Methylomagnum ishizawai: one gene and its partner. The protein of the gene in region 1 interacts with the protein of each later gene in a pairwise test. Links are inferred from orthologs where the notes say so. Each region holds a gene or a part of one and is shown in the gene's direction. Other genes may lie near its edges. The genes, in order: lpdA and odhB.

What was found.
Region 2: the proteins of lpdA (region 1) and odhB interact in binary tests that used the Escherichia coli proteins (3 or more experiments, as listed by UniProt). The link is inferred for Methylomagnum ishizawai from one-to-one orthologs.

Annotation. Positions count from the first base shown.
Region 1 is NZ_FXAM01000001.1:1,927,886-1,935,698, forward strand. The notes cover bases 1,314-4,285. They hold lpdA (dihydrolipoyl dehydrogenase), read left to right. Parts: upstream 1,314-2,076; coding sequence 2,077-3,495; downstream 3,496-4,285. Other genes in these bases: aceF (dihydrolipoyllysine-residue acetyltransferase), read left to right, coding at 1,314-1,404; B9N93_RS08645 (Uma2 family endonuclease), read left to right, coding at 1,450-2,028; B9N93_RS08655 (glycosyltransferase family 2 protein), read left to right, coding at 3,543-4,285. In the rest of the region: more of aceF, read left to right, coding at 1-1,313; more of B9N93_RS08655, read left to right, coding at 4,286-4,517; B9N93_RS08660 (class I SAM-dependent methyltransferase), read left to right, coding at 4,521-5,234; B9N93_RS08665 (DUF6311 domain-containing protein), read left to right, coding at 5,418-7,813. UniProt on the Escherichia coli protein: Lipoamide dehydrogenase is a component of the glycine cleavage system as well as of the alpha-ketoacid dehydrogenase complexes.
Region 2 is NZ_FXAM01000001.1:2,565,008-2,572,848, reverse strand. The notes cover bases 2,008-5,007. They hold odhB (2-oxoglutarate dehydrogenase complex dihydrolipoyllysine-residue succinyltransferase), read left to right. Parts: upstream 2,008-2,892; coding sequence 2,893-4,122; downstream 4,123-5,007. Other genes in these bases: B9N93_RS11410 (urease accessory protein UreF), read right to left, coding at 4,872-5,007; ureG (urease accessory protein UreG), read right to left, coding at 4,196-4,819; B9N93_RS11425 (2-oxoglutarate dehydrogenase E1 component), read left to right, coding at 2,008-2,918. Also shown: more of B9N93_RS11425, read left to right, coding at 90-2,007; more of B9N93_RS11410, read right to left, coding at 5,008-5,546; urease accessory protein UreE, read right to left, coding at 5,536-5,979; B9N93_RS11400 (chemotaxis protein CheX), read right to left, coding at 5,972-6,433; B9N93_RS11395 (response regulator transcription factor), read right to left, coding at 6,451-6,822; B9N93_RS11390 (ATP-binding protein), read right to left, coding at 6,819-7,841. UniProt on the Escherichia coli protein: E2 component of the 2-oxoglutarate dehydrogenase (OGDH) complex which catalyzes the second step in the conversion of 2-oxoglutarate to succinyl-CoA and CO(2).

The DNA of each region.
Region 1 (7,813 bases):
CAACCGGCTCCGCCCGCGCCCCCGGTGGCTGTCGTCCCGGAAACCCCGGCTCCCGCCACCGCGCCCGTGGCTCCGCCGCCGCCCGCGGCCACCGCATCGGCGGGGCCGGTCGAGCAAGAGGTCGTCGTCCCCGATATTGGCGACTTCAAGGACATCGAGATCATCGAAGTCTTGGTCAAGCCGGGCGATAGGATCGAGGCCGAAGCGTCCTTGATCACCCTGGAAAGCGACAAGGCAGCGATGGAAGTCCCGTCGCCCTATGCCGGACTCGTGAAAGCCGTGAAGGTCAAATCCGGCGACCGGGTCAACAAAGGGACGCCCATCCTGGTGCTGGAAACCCAGGACACGGCGGCGGCTCCGCAAGCGGTCCCCGTGGCGGTGGAAACCGCCGCCGCCGAGATCAAAGCCTCCGCCGCCCAGGAAGCCCCCGAGCGGGTGAGGCCGGTCGCGGTTGCCGGTGGAGAAACCACGGGCGACCGCAAAACCCCGCCCCACGCCAGCCCCGCCATCCGCCGCTATGCCCGCGAACTCGGGGCCAACCTGGAACGTATCCAGGGCAGCGGACCCAAGGGCCGCATCCTCAAGGAAGATGTGCAGCGCTTCGTCAAGGACAGCCTGCAACGGGCCGAACAAGCCGCCACGGCTCCCGCCGCCCCAGGGGGCGCTTTCGCCCTGCCGCCCATCCCCGAGGTGGATTTCAGCAAGTTCGGCCCGGTCGAGACCCTGGCCCTGACCCGCATTCAAAAGCTGTCCGGTCCGTTCCTGCACCGCAATTGGGTCGGCATCCCCCATATCACCCAGCACGACGAAGCCGATATCACCGACCTCGAAGATTTCCGCAAAGCGCTCAAGGCCGAGGCCGAGAAGAAAGGCATCAAGCTGTCGTTCCTGCCCTTTGTACTGAAAGCGCTGGTGGCTTCGCTCAAAGCCTTCCCCAGCTTCAATGCCTCGCTCGCCGCCGACGGCCAGTCCTTGATCCTGAAGCGATACTTCCATATCGGCGTCGCCGTCGATACCCCGGAAGGCTTGGTGGTGCCAGTGCTGCGCGACGTGGATCGGAAGAGCGTCTTCGACCTCGCCGCCGAACTGGCCGAACTCAGCCAGAAAGCCCGCAACAAGAAACTGCGCGGTCCCGACTTGGAAGGCGGTTGCTTCACCATCTCCAGCCTGGGCGGTATTGGCGGCACGGCCTTCACGCCCATCATCAACGCGCCCGAAGTCGCGATCCTGGGGTTGTCCAAGAGCCAGATGAAGCCGGTGTGGCAGGACGGCCAGTTCGTGCCGCGGTTGATGTTGCCCTTGTCCCTGTCCTACGACCACCGGGTCATCGACGGTGCCCAGGCCGCGCGGTTCATCGTGCATCTGGGCGCGATGCTGGCCGATTTGCGGCGGGTGCTGTTGTAGTTGCCATGTCCGCCCAGCGGGAGGCGGGCTTTTCGCGGGGGTGCCATGAACGTCGCGCAGCAACGGTTTTTCAGCGCCGAGGAATATCTGGCTTGGGAAGAGCGGCAAACCGTCAAGCATGAATACCTCCGGGGCGAGGTCTACGAAGTCTACGCGATGGCCGGGGCGCGGGACGCCCATGTGACCGTCGCGGGCAATGTGTTCGCCCTGCTCAAATCCCATCTGCGCGGCACGCCCTGCCGTACCTATATCGCCGATATGAAGTTGCGGGTGGAAGCCGCCGACGCCTATTTCTATCCCGATGTGTTCGTGACCTGCGATGTCCGCGACCGGGCTTCCGACCTCTGCAAATCCCATCCGCTGCTGGTGGTCGAGGTCTTGTCCGATTCGACTTCCGGCTACGACCGGGGCGGCAAATTCGCCAGCTACCGGCGACTGGACGATCTCCAAGAATACGTCCTGATCGATCCCGAGGCCCGCACGGTCGATGTGTTCCGCCGCGACACGACCAGCCATTGGGTGCTCCACCCCTACGCGGGCGGGGCCGAGGCCGAATTCGCCAGCCTGGACTTCCGGGCACCGCTTCCCCTGATTTTCGAGGACGTGGTCCCGCCCGCCACCTGAGGCGGCACCCCGTCCCCATCCTCCATCCCAACCAAGGATCATCCAGCCATGACCGAAAACGCAGCTTTCCATGCCGAAGTCCTCGTCCTGGGCGGTGGCCCTGGCGGCTATACCGCGGCTTTCCGCGCCGCCGACCTGGGCAAGCAGGTCGTCCTGGTCGAGCGCTATCCGACCCTGGGCGGCGTTTGCCTCAATGTCGGTTGTATCCCGTCCAAAGCCCTGCTGCATGTGGCCCAGGTCGTCCACGAAGCCGCCGAAGGCTCCAGTTTCGGCGTCAAATTCGGCCCACCCGAGATCGATCTCGCCAAGGTCCGCGACTATAAGAACAAGGTGGTCAAAACCCTGACCACCGGGCTGGCCGCCCTTGCCAAGCAGCGCAAAGTGACCGTGGTGCAGGGCGTCGGCCAATTCGTGTCCGACAAGACCCTGGCGGTCGAAACCGCCGAGGGTCCGAAAACCATCGGTTTCGATGCTTGCATCATCGCGGCGGGTTCGCAGCCGGTGAAGATTCCGGGTTTCCCCCACGACGATCCGCGTTTGATCGATTCCACCGGCGCTTTGGAACTGGCCGAGGTGCCCAAGCGCTTCCTGATCGTCGGCGGCGGCATCATCGGCCTGGAAATGGCGACGGTCTACCACGCCCTGGGTTCCGCCGTCAGCGTGGTGGAATTGATGGACCAGCTCATTCCGGGCTGCGACGCCGATCTGGTCAAGCCCCTGCACCAGCGCATCAAGAAGCAATACCAGAACATTTACCTCAAGACCAAGGTGGTCCGCATCGAGCCGGAGGCCGAAGGCTTGCGGGTGTTCTTCGAGGGCGAGGGCGCGCCCGAATCCGAAGTATTCGACCGGGTGTTGGTGGCGGTGGGGCGGCGTCCCAACGGCAAGCTGATCGGGGCCGAGCAAGCCGGGGTCCGGGTGGACGAACGCGGCTTCATCCCGGTCGATGCCCAGCAGCGCACCAACGTCCCCCACATCTACGCCATCGGCGATATCGTCGGCAACCCCATGCTGGCCCACAAAGCCACCCACGAAGCCAAGGTCGCGGCGGAAGTCATCGCCGGGCACAAGGCGGCGTTCCAGGCGCTGACCATCCCCTCGGTAGCCTATACCGACCCCGAAATCGCCTGGATGGGGCTCACCGAAACCCAGGCGCTGGCCCAGGGCGTCGAGTATGACAAAGCGGTATTTCCTTGGGCCGCGAGTGGCCGGGCCTTGGGTATCGGGCGGCGCGAAGGCTTGACCAAGATACTCTATGCCAAGGAGAGCCAAAGGATTCTAGGCGCAGGTATTGTCGGCACCAATGCCGGGGAATTGATCGCGGAAACCGTATTGGCTCTGGAAATGGGAGCCGATGTGCAGGATATAGCGCTTACCATCCATCCGCATCCCACTTTGTCCGAGACCTTTGCCTTCGCGGCGGAAATGGCGGAAGGGACGATTACGGATTTGTATATTAAGAAATAACGATCCTTCCAGTACGCCAGTGATCCGTGATAATAGCGCCGATGATAATGACGAACCAGAATCCACGCCCGCCCGCCGCCGATTCCGTGGTGGGTTTATCGCTGGTAGTGCCCGTATTCAACGAGGAAGAAGCGGTCGGATTATTCCTCGATAGGATAAGCCGGGTTTTCAGCGGGGATACTTCGGTAGCGGTCGAGGTGGTCTTCGTGAACGATGGCAGTACCGACCGCACCCTGGATTGTTTACTCGAACTCCAGCGGGAAAACCCCTGGGTACGGGTCGTCGATCTGAGCCGCAATTTCGGCAAGGAAGCCGCCTTGACCGCCGGTCTCCAACATGCGGGCGGACAGGTGGTGGTGCCCATCGATGTGGATTTGCAAGACCCCCCCGAATTGATACCGGCGATGATCGCCCAATGGCGCGAGGGTTATGAAGTCGTGTTGGGACGCCGGATCAATCGAGATACCGATTCCAGGGCCAAACGCCTATCGGCGGATTGGTTCTACCGTATTCATAACTGGATGTCGGATTCCCAGATTCCCGAGAATGTCGGGGATTTCCGTTTGATGGACCGGGCCGTGGTCGATGCCTTGAATAGCTTGCCGGAATCCAGACGCTTCATGAAGGGCTTGTTCGCCTGGGTGGGATTCCGCACCGCCGTGGTCGATTATGTGCGCCCGGAGCGTTCGGCAGGCACGACCAAATTCAACGGCTGGCGTTTATGGAATTTCGCCCTGGAAGGGCTGACCAGTTTCAGTACTATCCCGTTGCGGGTTTGGAGTTATATCGGCGGCTTGGTGGCGCTAGCGTCATTCATTTATGGCCTTTATATCATGCTGCGGGTGTTGATCCATGGGATCGATATGCCGGGGTATGCGTCCATTTTTACCGCAGTCACTTTTCTGGGGGGGTTGCAGTTGCTCGGTATAGGTATTATCGGCGAATATTTGGGCCGCACCTATATCGAATCCAAGCGGCGTCCGGTGTTCCTAATCCGTCATATCTATGAATCCAAGGATTGAACGATGGATGTTAAAGAGGTAGATATTCTGGGCGATGATATCGTGGGCCATTGGTATTACCGCTCCAAGGCCAAGGCGATGGTGCGCTTCCTGGATGGGGCGGTGCCCCGGAAGATATTAGATGTGGGTGCGGGTTCAGGTTTCTTTTCCAGTTATCTGCTCTCCCATACCACGGCCTCCGAAGCTTGGTGCGTCGATATTGGTTATGGAGCGGACCTGGAGGGCGCGGAAGGAGGGAAGCCGGTCCATTACCGGCGCTCGGTGGACAGGGCCGATGCCGATTTGGTCTTGCTGATGGATGTGCTGGAACATGTGGACGACGATGCCGGGCTGCTCGCCACCTATGCCGACAAGGTGCTGCCCGGCACGCGCTTCCTGATTTCGGTGCCGGCCTTCCAATTCCTGTGGAGCGGGCACGACGAATTCCTCGAACACAAGCGGCGTTATACCCTGGCCCAACTCGAAGCCGTGGCCGGTCGGGCCGGTCTTGAAGTGAAATATGGGGGATATTATTTCGGCTTGGTGTTTCCCCTAGCCTGGCTCACCCGCTTGGGAAGCCGGTGGTTGCGGCGGCAAGGCCCGGCGAGGTCGCAACTCAAGCGGCACCATCCCTGGGTGAACGCGCTGCTCGGTGCGGTGTGCCGGGTGGAGTTACCGTTCGCCCGGTATAACCGGCTGGCCGGTCTGACTGTGTTTTGCTTGGCGGTGCGCGCCTGAGACCGGCCCGAGCCGGGCGCGGGGCGTCCGTCCCCGACCGCTATTTCCTTCCTTCCGGTAGGTTCGGCGCGATACCGCGCAAGACCCGCCGGAAACTTCCCATTCAACGACAACCGCGGTTGGCCCCGCTGGACTCCCGGATTGCCTGGGCCGATGCCAGCCGCTCCCGCCCACTGGGGTTCCATGATTTTCTTCAAAAAGCACGTGGGCATCGAAACCGCCCGCTTTTGGCGCGAGTTCATCATCGCGGGTCGCTTTGGCATGGTGGGGGTCGCCGCCACGGCGGTCCATATCACGGTGGTGTGGCTGTTGGTCGGGACGGGGTGGTTCCCGGTGTTGGCCGCCAATTTGGTGGCATTCCTGACGGCTTTCGGTATTTCCTTCACCGGAAATTATTGCTGGACTTTCAGCAGGCCCGGCTGTCCACGCCGGGCGTTGGCGAGGTTTTTCTTGATTTCCGGGAGCGCGTTCGCGGCCAATACCGTGGTGCTGGCGGCCTTGTTGCGGACCGGATGGCTCGCGCCCCAAGTCGCCGCTGTGGCCTCGGCGGCGCTGATTCCCGTGATTACTTTTCTCGCTAGCAGGTTGTGGGTATTCCGCGCATCCGTGGCGAGGTCCGGGGCAAACCCGGCGGGCACCGGCTTTGCGATGTTCGACGGCGGGAATCGGGTTGGGTGGATATCGGTATTGCCCGTGGTTTTGGGGGTAGCCGCATTCTGGATGGTGGTTGGGCCGAGGGTATTGGATCCGACCAATATCGCCTGGCTCGACGATGGCGATCCCGCCACCCATTATCTGGGATGGCAGTTTTTCCGGCATTCCGATTGGCATTTTCCCTTGGGCTTGAACCCCGATTATGGCCTCGAACTGGGCAATGCCATTGTCTTTTCCGACTCAAATCCCCTGATGGCGTTCCTGTTTAAACCGGTGGCGGCCCTGTTGCCCGAACCTTTCCAGTATTTCGGGTTATGGATGCTGGCCTGCTTCATCTTGCAGGCGTGGTTCGCCTGGAAACTGCTTGGATTGGTTGTCGATAGTCCGTCGATACGCGCTTTGGGCTGCGGGTTGTTTTTGTTCTCCCCGCCGATGATTTGGCGCTTGAATGGGCATATCAGCCTGATGGGGCATTTTTTGATCCTCGCCGGCCTTTATCTGGCTTTGAACCCTTGGTCGGAACGGCGCTCGTCGGCTTGGGGCTTGCTACTGGGGGTTGCCGCCTTGGTCCATTCCTATTTCCTGGCGATGGTCGCGGCCTTGTGGCTGGCCGATCTCGCCGGACAAACCCGCTGGGGCGGGCGGGGTATCCGTGGAGTCCTTGCCGAACTCGCCCTGAGCCTCGCGCTGGTCGGCGTCATTTGTTGGCAGGCTGGTTATTTTAGTATTCGTGGCGGTATGATCGTCGGTGGCTATGGGTTTTATCGGATGAATCTGCTGTCCCTTTTCGATGCCGATGGATGGTCGTATGTCTTGAATGATATACCGGGCGGGAGTGGGGACTATGAGGGGTTCAATTTCTTGGGCTTGGGTGTGGTGTTACTGTTGCTTTGGTCCATCCCATCCGTGATCGGGATACGGGTGGATTTGGGGGTGGTACTACGGAAAAGGCCCGCTGTAATAGGCTTGTTTGTCGCCTTGGGTGTTTTTGCGGTTTCCAATAAAATCGGTATTGGACCTTATAATATTGAATTCTCTCTGCCGGAATGGGGGACGCGGCTGACCAATACCTTCCGTAGTTCTGGGAGGATGTTTTGGCCGGTGTTTTACGCGCTGCTATTGACGATTATTTACGTGATCACCAGGGCGCATGAAAAACGGGTGGCTGTGAGTTTGCTGGCCGTGGCTCTGGCTGTTCAGGTGGTGGATACCGGGGCGGCTTGGCAGGATTTCCATGCGAGGTATATGGCGACCCCGGCGGTGGAATGGAAAACCCCTTTGCGCGACCCTTTTTGGGCCGAGGCAGCGACCCATTATAAGAAAGTCCGCTGGGTCCGCCCGGAAAACCATACCCCGGATTGGCAGGTGTTCGCGGCCTACGCGGGCCATTATGGCTTGGGGACCGATGCCGTCTACCTCGCCAGGGTCGGCGCGGGGCCGTTGGTCGCGGCCCAAGTCCAGGCTGGGGAAGCCATCGCCACCGGGCGCTACCAACCGGATTCGCTCTACATCCTCGAAGGTGGCGTGTTGGGTCCGGCCCTGCTCGGCCTCGATGCCAAAACCGATCTGCTGGCCCGGATCGATGGCTTCAATGTGCTGGCTCCAGGCTGGAAAACCTGCGCCGGATGCGGGCCTGTCGTCGGCGAGTTGGCGTTGACCGATATTTTTCCGCCAATCCGGGTGGGCGAGCGGATTCAATTCACGCGGTCCGCCCCCGGCACCGCTTATCTGGTAGCGGGATGGGCGGGGCCGGAGCCGTGGGGAACATGGTCGGAGCGGTCCGCGGCCAAGATCAGGCTGCCGTTAGCGAGTGCCGATGCCCAGGAGATACTGATCGAGGCCAACGCCCTGGTGGCGTCCCCGCATCCCGAGCAGGCGGTCGAGGTGTGGATGAACGGGGTTTTGGCCGGTACCGAGCGCCTGAC
Region 2 (7,841 bases), 640 kb from region 1 along the record:
ACATCATACCTGCCATGGGGCCACCCCACCGGGCCACGCGGTCCCGGCCACCCATCGAAGACACCCAGTGGATATTCCAAGACGGCAATATGAACACGCTCAAATACCTATTCGAAGAGTCCTCCGCTTGCGCGGAGGATAACGTCGGTTTCCTCGAAGACCTGTACGAACGTTTCCAGCGCGATCCCGAATCGGTCGATCCCAGTTGGCGCGAGAAATTCAAGTCCATCCAAGAACCGGTGCGCCTGCATCCCGCCACCCCGCCCACGGCGACGATGCCCGCCGATATCGAGGAAGCCCTGCGCAAGCAGGCCGCCGTGGACCGGCTCATCTACCATTACCGCACCCGCGGCCACCAGGCGGCGGACAACAATCCCCTCAAGCTCGCCCCGCCCCCCGCCCTGCCGGACCTGGACCCGGCCCACTACGGCCTCGACGCCGCCGACCTCGACCGCCCGTTCTACGTCGATATCATGCGCGGCTCCAAGAAACTGCCGCTGCGCGAGATCATCGCCCGGCTCAAGCGCACCTACTGCGGGGCCATCGGTTCCGAGTACATGCATATCGTCGATAGCGAGATCAAGCAATGGGTGCGGGAACGGCTGGAAACCGCCACCACCTGGGCCTTGCCCGACGCCGAATCCCAGCGCTGGCTCTTGAGGATGCTGACCGCCGCCGAGGGCATCGAGAAATACCTGCACCGCAAATACGTGGGCCAGAAGCGCTTCTCGCTGGAGGGCGCGGAAAGCATGATCCCGCTGCTCGACGAGTTGATCCAGCGGGCCGGCGACCAGGGCACGCAGGAAATCGTGATCGGCATGGCCCACCGCGGACGCCTCAACGTCCTCATCAACATCCTGGGCAAGAAACCGGGTTCCCTGTTCCAGGAATTCGAGGGCACCTACACCAGCGCCCCGCCCCACGCCAGCGCGGGCGATGTGAAATACCACATGGGCTTTTCCTCCGACCTGCAAACGCCCAAGGGTCCGCTGCACCTCGCCATGGCCTTCAATCCCTCGCACCTGGAAATCATCAGCCCGGTGGTGGAAGGCTCGGTGCGCGCCCGCCAGGACCGCCGCGACGGCGACGGCGAAACCGGGGTGCTGGCGGTGTTGGTGCATGGCGACGCCGCCTTCGCCGGGCAGGGCGTGGTGATGGAAACCCTCAACATGGCCGAAACCCGCGCCTACACCACCGGCGGCAGTATCCACATCGTCATCAACAACCAGATCGGCTTCACCACCAGCAACCCGTTCGACGCCCGCTCCACGCTGTACTGCACCGACGTGGCCAACATGGTCCAGGCACCCGTGTTCCATGTGAACGGCGACGACCCCGAGGCCGTGCTGTTCGTGACCCAGCTAGCGGTCGATTATCGCATGAGGTTCAAGCGCGACGTGGTGATCGACCTGATCTGCTACCGCCGCCACGGCCATAACGAAGCCGACGAGCCGGCGGTGACGCAACCCGCCATGTACCGCTTCATCCGCCAGCATCCGCCGGTGCGGCGGCTCTACGCCGAAACCTTGATCCAGGCGGGCGTCATCAGCCGCGAGGACGAACTGGGCATGGAGGAAGACTACCAGGGTTCGCTCAAGCGCGACGAGATCGTGTCGCGCCCGGTGCTGCCGGACGCCGCCAGCTACCTGAAAACCAGTTGGGACCGCTATCTGGGCGCGGAATGGAGCGTGGACTACGATTCGACCCTGGACCTCGACACCGCCCGCGGCCTGGCCGGACAGATCGCCCGCGTGCCGGACGGTTTCTCGCTGCATTCCAGGACCGCCGCCGTCATGGACAGCCGCCGCAAGATGGCGACCGGGGAAATCCCGATGGACTGGGGCTTCGCCGAAACCCTGGCCTACGCCTCCCTGCTGAAAGAAGGCTACAACGTCCGCATCAGCGGCCAGGACGTGGGGCGCGGCACCTTCTTCCACCGCCACGCCGTGCTGTACGACCAGGACAATGGCGCGGCCCACGTCCCGTTGCACCATCTGGACGGGCCAGGCGGCAAATTCCATATCTACGACTCCCTGTTGTCGGAGGAAGGCGTGTTGGGCTTCGAGTACGGCTACGCCAGTTCCGAACCCGAGACCCTGGTGATCTGGGAAGCCCAGTTCGGCGATTTCGCCAACAACGCCCAGGTCGTCATCGACCAGTTCATCACCTCCGGCGAAACCAAATGGGGCCGCTTGTGCGCCCTCACCATGCTGCTGCCCCACGGCTACGAAGGCCAGGGACCGGAGCATTCCTCGGCCCGGCTGGAACGCTACCTGCAACTGTGCGCCGAGCAGAACGTGCAGGTCTGCGTGCCGAGCAGCCCGGCCCAGATTTTCCACCTGCTGCGGCGGCAACTGGTGCGGCGCTACCGCAAGCCCTTGATCGTGATGACCCCGAAAAGCCTGTTGCGGCACAAGCTGGCGATCTCGCCCCTGGAAGACCTGACGCGGGGCCATTTCCACAACGTCATCGGCGAGATCGACCCGCACGATCCCGACAAGATCACCCGCGTGGTGCTGTGTTCCGGCAAGGTGTTCTACGACCTGTTGGAAACCCGCCGCAAGGAACATCTGGAACATGTCGCCCTGATCCGCATCGAGCAACTCTATCCGTTCCCATTCGATTATTTCCTGGAACAGCTCTCCCCGTTCAACAACCTCAGGGAACTGGTCTGGTGCCAGGAAGAACCCGAGAACCAGGGCGCTTGGCACCAGATCAAGCACCGTTTCCTATCCCTCCTGGAAAAAGACATCCTCCTCGGCTACGCGGGGCGCCCCATGTCCGCCGCGCCCGCCGTGGGCCAATTCCACCGCCACCTGGAACAGCAGAAGAAAGTCGTGGAAGACGCGCTGTTCCGGGCCGTGAACCCTCAACAATCCGTCAGGATCGTCCATGCGCATAGAAGTCACAGTCCCTAACCTCCCGGAATCCGTCAGCGACGCCGTCCTGCTCGACTGGCACAAGCGGCCCGGCGACCCGGTCCTAAAGTCCGACAACCTCATCGACCTCGAAACCGACAAGGTCGTGCTGGAAGTGCCGGTGCCGGAAAACGGCGTCCTGCTGGAAATCCTCCGCCACAAGGGCGATGTGGTGACCAGCGGCGAATTGCTGGCCGTCATCGACACCGAGGCCAAGCCCGCGGCCGCGGCCCCGGTGCCGGAACCCCCCAAGCCCAGCGCCCCGCCGCCCGCCGCCGCCCCGGAACCCCGGCCCGAATTCCCGCCGACCCTGAGTCCCGCCGTGCGCCGGATGCTGTCCGAGCATGGGCTGGACTCCGCCGCCATCCAAGGCACGGGCCGGGAGGGGCGGCTCACGCGGGAGGATGTACAGCATTACCTCGACCACCAGCAAGCCGCCCCGGCCCGACCGGCGGCGGAACCCGCCCGGCCCGCACCCACCCCGCAACCGGCACCGGCCACCCGTCCCGGCGACCGCCGCGTGCCCATGACCCGGCTCCGCGCCCGCATCGCCGAGCGCTTGATCGACGCCCAGCGCTCCACCGCCACCCTGACCACCTTCAACGAGGTCAACCTTAAAAACATCAACGACCTCCGCAAGCGCTACCGGGACAAATTCGAGCAGGCCCACAAGGTCAAACTGGGCTATATGTCCTTCTTCGTGAAGGCGGCGGTGGAAGCCCTGAAGCGCTATCCCATCGTCAATTCCTCGGTCGAGGGCAACGATATTGTCTACCACGACTACTACGACATCGGCCTCGCGGTCTCGACCGACCGCGGCCTGGTGGTGCCGGTGCTGCGCGACGCCGATCAAAAGGATTTCGCCGACATCGAAAAGGCCGTGGTCGAATTCTCCAAACGCGCCCGCGACGGCAAGCTGACCTACGAGGAACTCAACGGCGGCACCTTCACCATCACCAATGGCGGCATCTTCGGCTCGATGCTCTCGACGCCCATCCTCAACCCGCCGCAAAGCGCCATCCTGGGGATGCACGCCATCAAGGACCGGCCCGTGGTGGAGGACGGCCAAATCGTGATCCGGCCCATGATCTATCTGGCCTTGTCCTACGACCACCGCATCATCGACGGGCGCGACGCCGTGTCCTGCCTCTACACCATCAAGGAATTGCTGGAAGACCCAGGCCGCCTGCTGCTCGGCGTCTGAACCCGGCACCGCACGGGCATGAAAAAACCGCCGCCAGGGGCGACCCCGGCGGCGGTTTTTTTACGGGCAAAGCTCAGGCCGGGACCGCCCCCAACATCCCCTGCCGCACGATGAAGCCCACCACCTCATCCAGGCCCGCGCCGGTCTTGAGGTTGGTGAACACGAAAGGCCGCTCGCCGCGCATCTTGCGGGCATCGCGATCCATCACCTCCAGCGACGCGCCCACATACGGGGCCAGATCGGTCTTGTTGATGATGAGCAGGTCGGAACGGGTGATGCCGGGACCGCCCTTGCGCGGAATCTTGTCCCCCGCCGACACGTCGATCACGTACAAGGTGAGATCGGCCAGTTCCGGGCTGAAGGTGGCGCTGAGATTGTCGCCGCCGCTTTCCACCAGCACGAAATCCAGGTCGCCGAAACGCTGGCACAGTTCCTCGACCGCCGCCAGGTTCATCGAGGCGTCCTCGCGGATGGCGGTATGGGGGCAACCGCCGGTCTCGACGCCCAGGATGCGTTCCTCGGGCAGGGCTTGGCTGCGGATCAGGAATTGCTGGTCCTCGCGGGTATAGATATCGTTGGTCACCACGCCGATCTGGTAATCGCCGCGCATACGCTTGCACAGGGCGTCCACCAGGGCGGTCTTGCCGGAGCCCACCGGGCCGCCGACACCTACTCTCAAGACGGGTTTGTCGGACATCTTTCATTTCCAAAGTTGAGGGAAAAAACCGTGGCCCGGCGCTGCGGCCAGCTCAAGAACGGAACAGCCGGGAATACTGGGTCTCGTGGCGGGCGCTGGCCAAGGCCAGCCCGAAGGCGCTGCCGCCGATATCGGCGTCGGCCATGAGCAAGGCCCGGTCCACCCGCGCGGGCAACGTGGCGGCGAGTTCCAGCGACAGGCGCTGCCCCGCCACCTGCCCCAGCGGCACCAGTTTCACGGCGCACAGGACTTGGTTTTCCAGCCAGCCCCAGGCATAGCCCAACAGCGCTTGGCGTTGGTCGATACCCCATTCCACCGCCGCCAGCGCGAAACCATTGGCCAGCGTCGCCGCCGGGTCGCGGGTCCAGGCGGCGGCGCGGGCCACGCCCAGGGCATCCAATAGCCGGGCCAGAGCCTGCCCGGTCTGACGGTCCTCGGCCCGGAGTTCCAAGGTTTCCCGGCAGGCCAAGAGATGGCGGCTCCAACGGGCCACGGTCCCGGCGTCGTCCGCCGCCCAGGCCGCGTGCAAACGGGCCAGCACCGGCAAATCCACCCGCCCCAGGCCGCGCTCCAACACCCCGGACAGCCACGCCAGGGCGTCGGCCTCGGTCGCGATCCAGCCATCCTCTACCGCCCGCTCCATGCCTTGGGAATAGCTGTACATGCCGATGGGCAAGGCCGGGCTGGCCAGTTGCAGCAGGCGGACCAGGGCCAAATCAGTGCCCATGGCCGTGATAAGCGCCGGCTTCCGGCTCGAACGGGGCGGACTCGTGGGCGATCTCCAACCCCAGGCCGCGCACCATTTCGTCCAGGACGTGGTCGGCCAGATAGCGCAGCTCGCCCGGCGCGATCTGCAAAGCCACATGGCGGTTGCCCAGGTGGTAGCAGGCGCGGGCGAACAACAGGGCGTCGCCGGTCTTCACGACGGACAGGGCTTCCGGCGCGGACCGGACCGCCACCACCTCGCCCGTGGGTCCGGTCAGCACATCGCCGCCACGCAGCACCTTCCCGCGCGGCAGGAACAGGCCGACCTGGACGCCGCCGTCGGTGCGGGCCAGGAGGCGGCTTTTCTGGCGGGCTTCATAAGGCAGGGTCAGGGTATCGCCGTGGGGCGTTTCGGGGGAGGCGAATTCGGTCAGGCTGTACATGGGTTCACTCATCCGGGGCCAGATCGACCACCACGATGGCGTTGTGATCACGCCACCGCAGGGCGATCACAAACGGACGCGCCCGCACCGCCGCCTTGATCCGCTCGCTGGGACCGCGCAATTTCACCGGCACGGAAATCTGCAATCCTGTCCCGAAATGACGCCGGGCATTCCCCGCGATGGTATTGGCGATCTCGCCCACGGCGTCCAACAGGTTGGCCTCGCTATGGTCGTGTTCGCCCCAATAGCGCAGTAATTCGCGGACCATGCGATCCGCCGCCGAAAAATGCACACAGCCCCGGAAACGGCCCGAACAGGTAATCAAGCCAATATAGGATTCAGAGGGCGGAATATCCTGTGCCAGATAGGCGGAGCGGATGGTGGCGGGCTCGTCGGTGCTGGTCTGGAAATAATGGGTCACCGCATCCACAAATACCTTCAAATCGATTTCGGACAGCTCGGGCATCGTCGTCCTCCTTATTCTCAAGCGACCAATTCCAACAGCGCGTTGACGAGTTGCTCGTCGGTGAAGGGTTTATATAGAAAACCCTGCGCCCCGCGTTTCAGCGCGTCGATAGCCGTCGCCTTGTCGCTCAGGGCCGATACCACCAGAATTTTGACAGCGGGACAAATCTTCACCATTTCCTCCACGCAGGTATTACCGTCCATTTCCGGCATGGTCAAATCCATGGTGACAATATCGGGCACGATTTGCCGACAAACCTCGATGGCCTCGACCCCATTCCGCGCCAAACCCACGATACCCATGCCTTGCAACTCCGGCAAGGCCGCGACCCGGACGATGCGCCTGCGGATGATATTGGAATCGTCCACGATCAGCAGTTTGAGTTTCATGCCGTAGCTTCCTCCGCTGGTACCGGGAAACAAATACTGAACTGGGTATAGCTATATTTCTCGGTGGCTATACTCAGGCGCGCGCCCAATTCGCCGATCATATGCTTGACCACATCCAATCCCACCCCATGCCCCGCATCGCGGCCTACGCTGTCGGCAGTACTGAAACCCGGCTCGAATATCTTCATGACGACTTGGTTATCGTCGAATTCCCGCAATTGGGCTTCGGTATATAAACCCCGGCGCAGCAATTCGGCGCGAATATCCTCCGCGATCAAACCCCGGCCATCGTCGCGCATCACGAATTCATATTCGTCCTCGCGCTGCTTCAAGAAAACCTGCACCGTGCCGGTCACGGCCTTATTCCAGATCAAACGCTCGCTCCGGCTTTCGATACCATGCACGATGGCATTCCGTAATAACTGCAAGGCGATATCGTTCAAACCATGGCGGATTTTGGGTGGCAATACCGCCATCAAAGCCAGATCGGTTTCCAAGTCCACCTGTTTGGCATGGTCCTCGGCGATACGCTGCGCCAGCGCGGTCATATTCCTGACCAACTCGGGTTCGTTGGGCTCGCTGAAAGCCGCTTGCAAATCGGAGAGGCGGCGACTCAGTTCGCGCACTTGGCCGATGCGGTTCAGGAAATCGTCCAAGGGCAAGGGCAAGGCTAGCAAATCGCGGCCCAGCACGGTGGATTTGCCGCGCAATTCGGACAGCATATCCTCGAACCTCTGCGCCAAATCCTCGAAAATCCCCAAACCCAGCGCCGCCGCCTCGCCCTTGAGGGTATGGGTCTGACGGAAGATTTGATTAATGGTTTGACGATAATCCCGGCTATTCTCGATATTCCGCAATTGGTCGTTGATACCCAATAACTCACTTTCGGCTCGACCCAGATAATGCTTCAAATGGGCCGGATTCACCTTGAGCAAATCCAACAAAACCTCCATCTCGGCCTTGGCTTTTTGTTTGGCCGCTGCCAATTCCTGCTCCAAACGCACCTGCGTCGTGACATC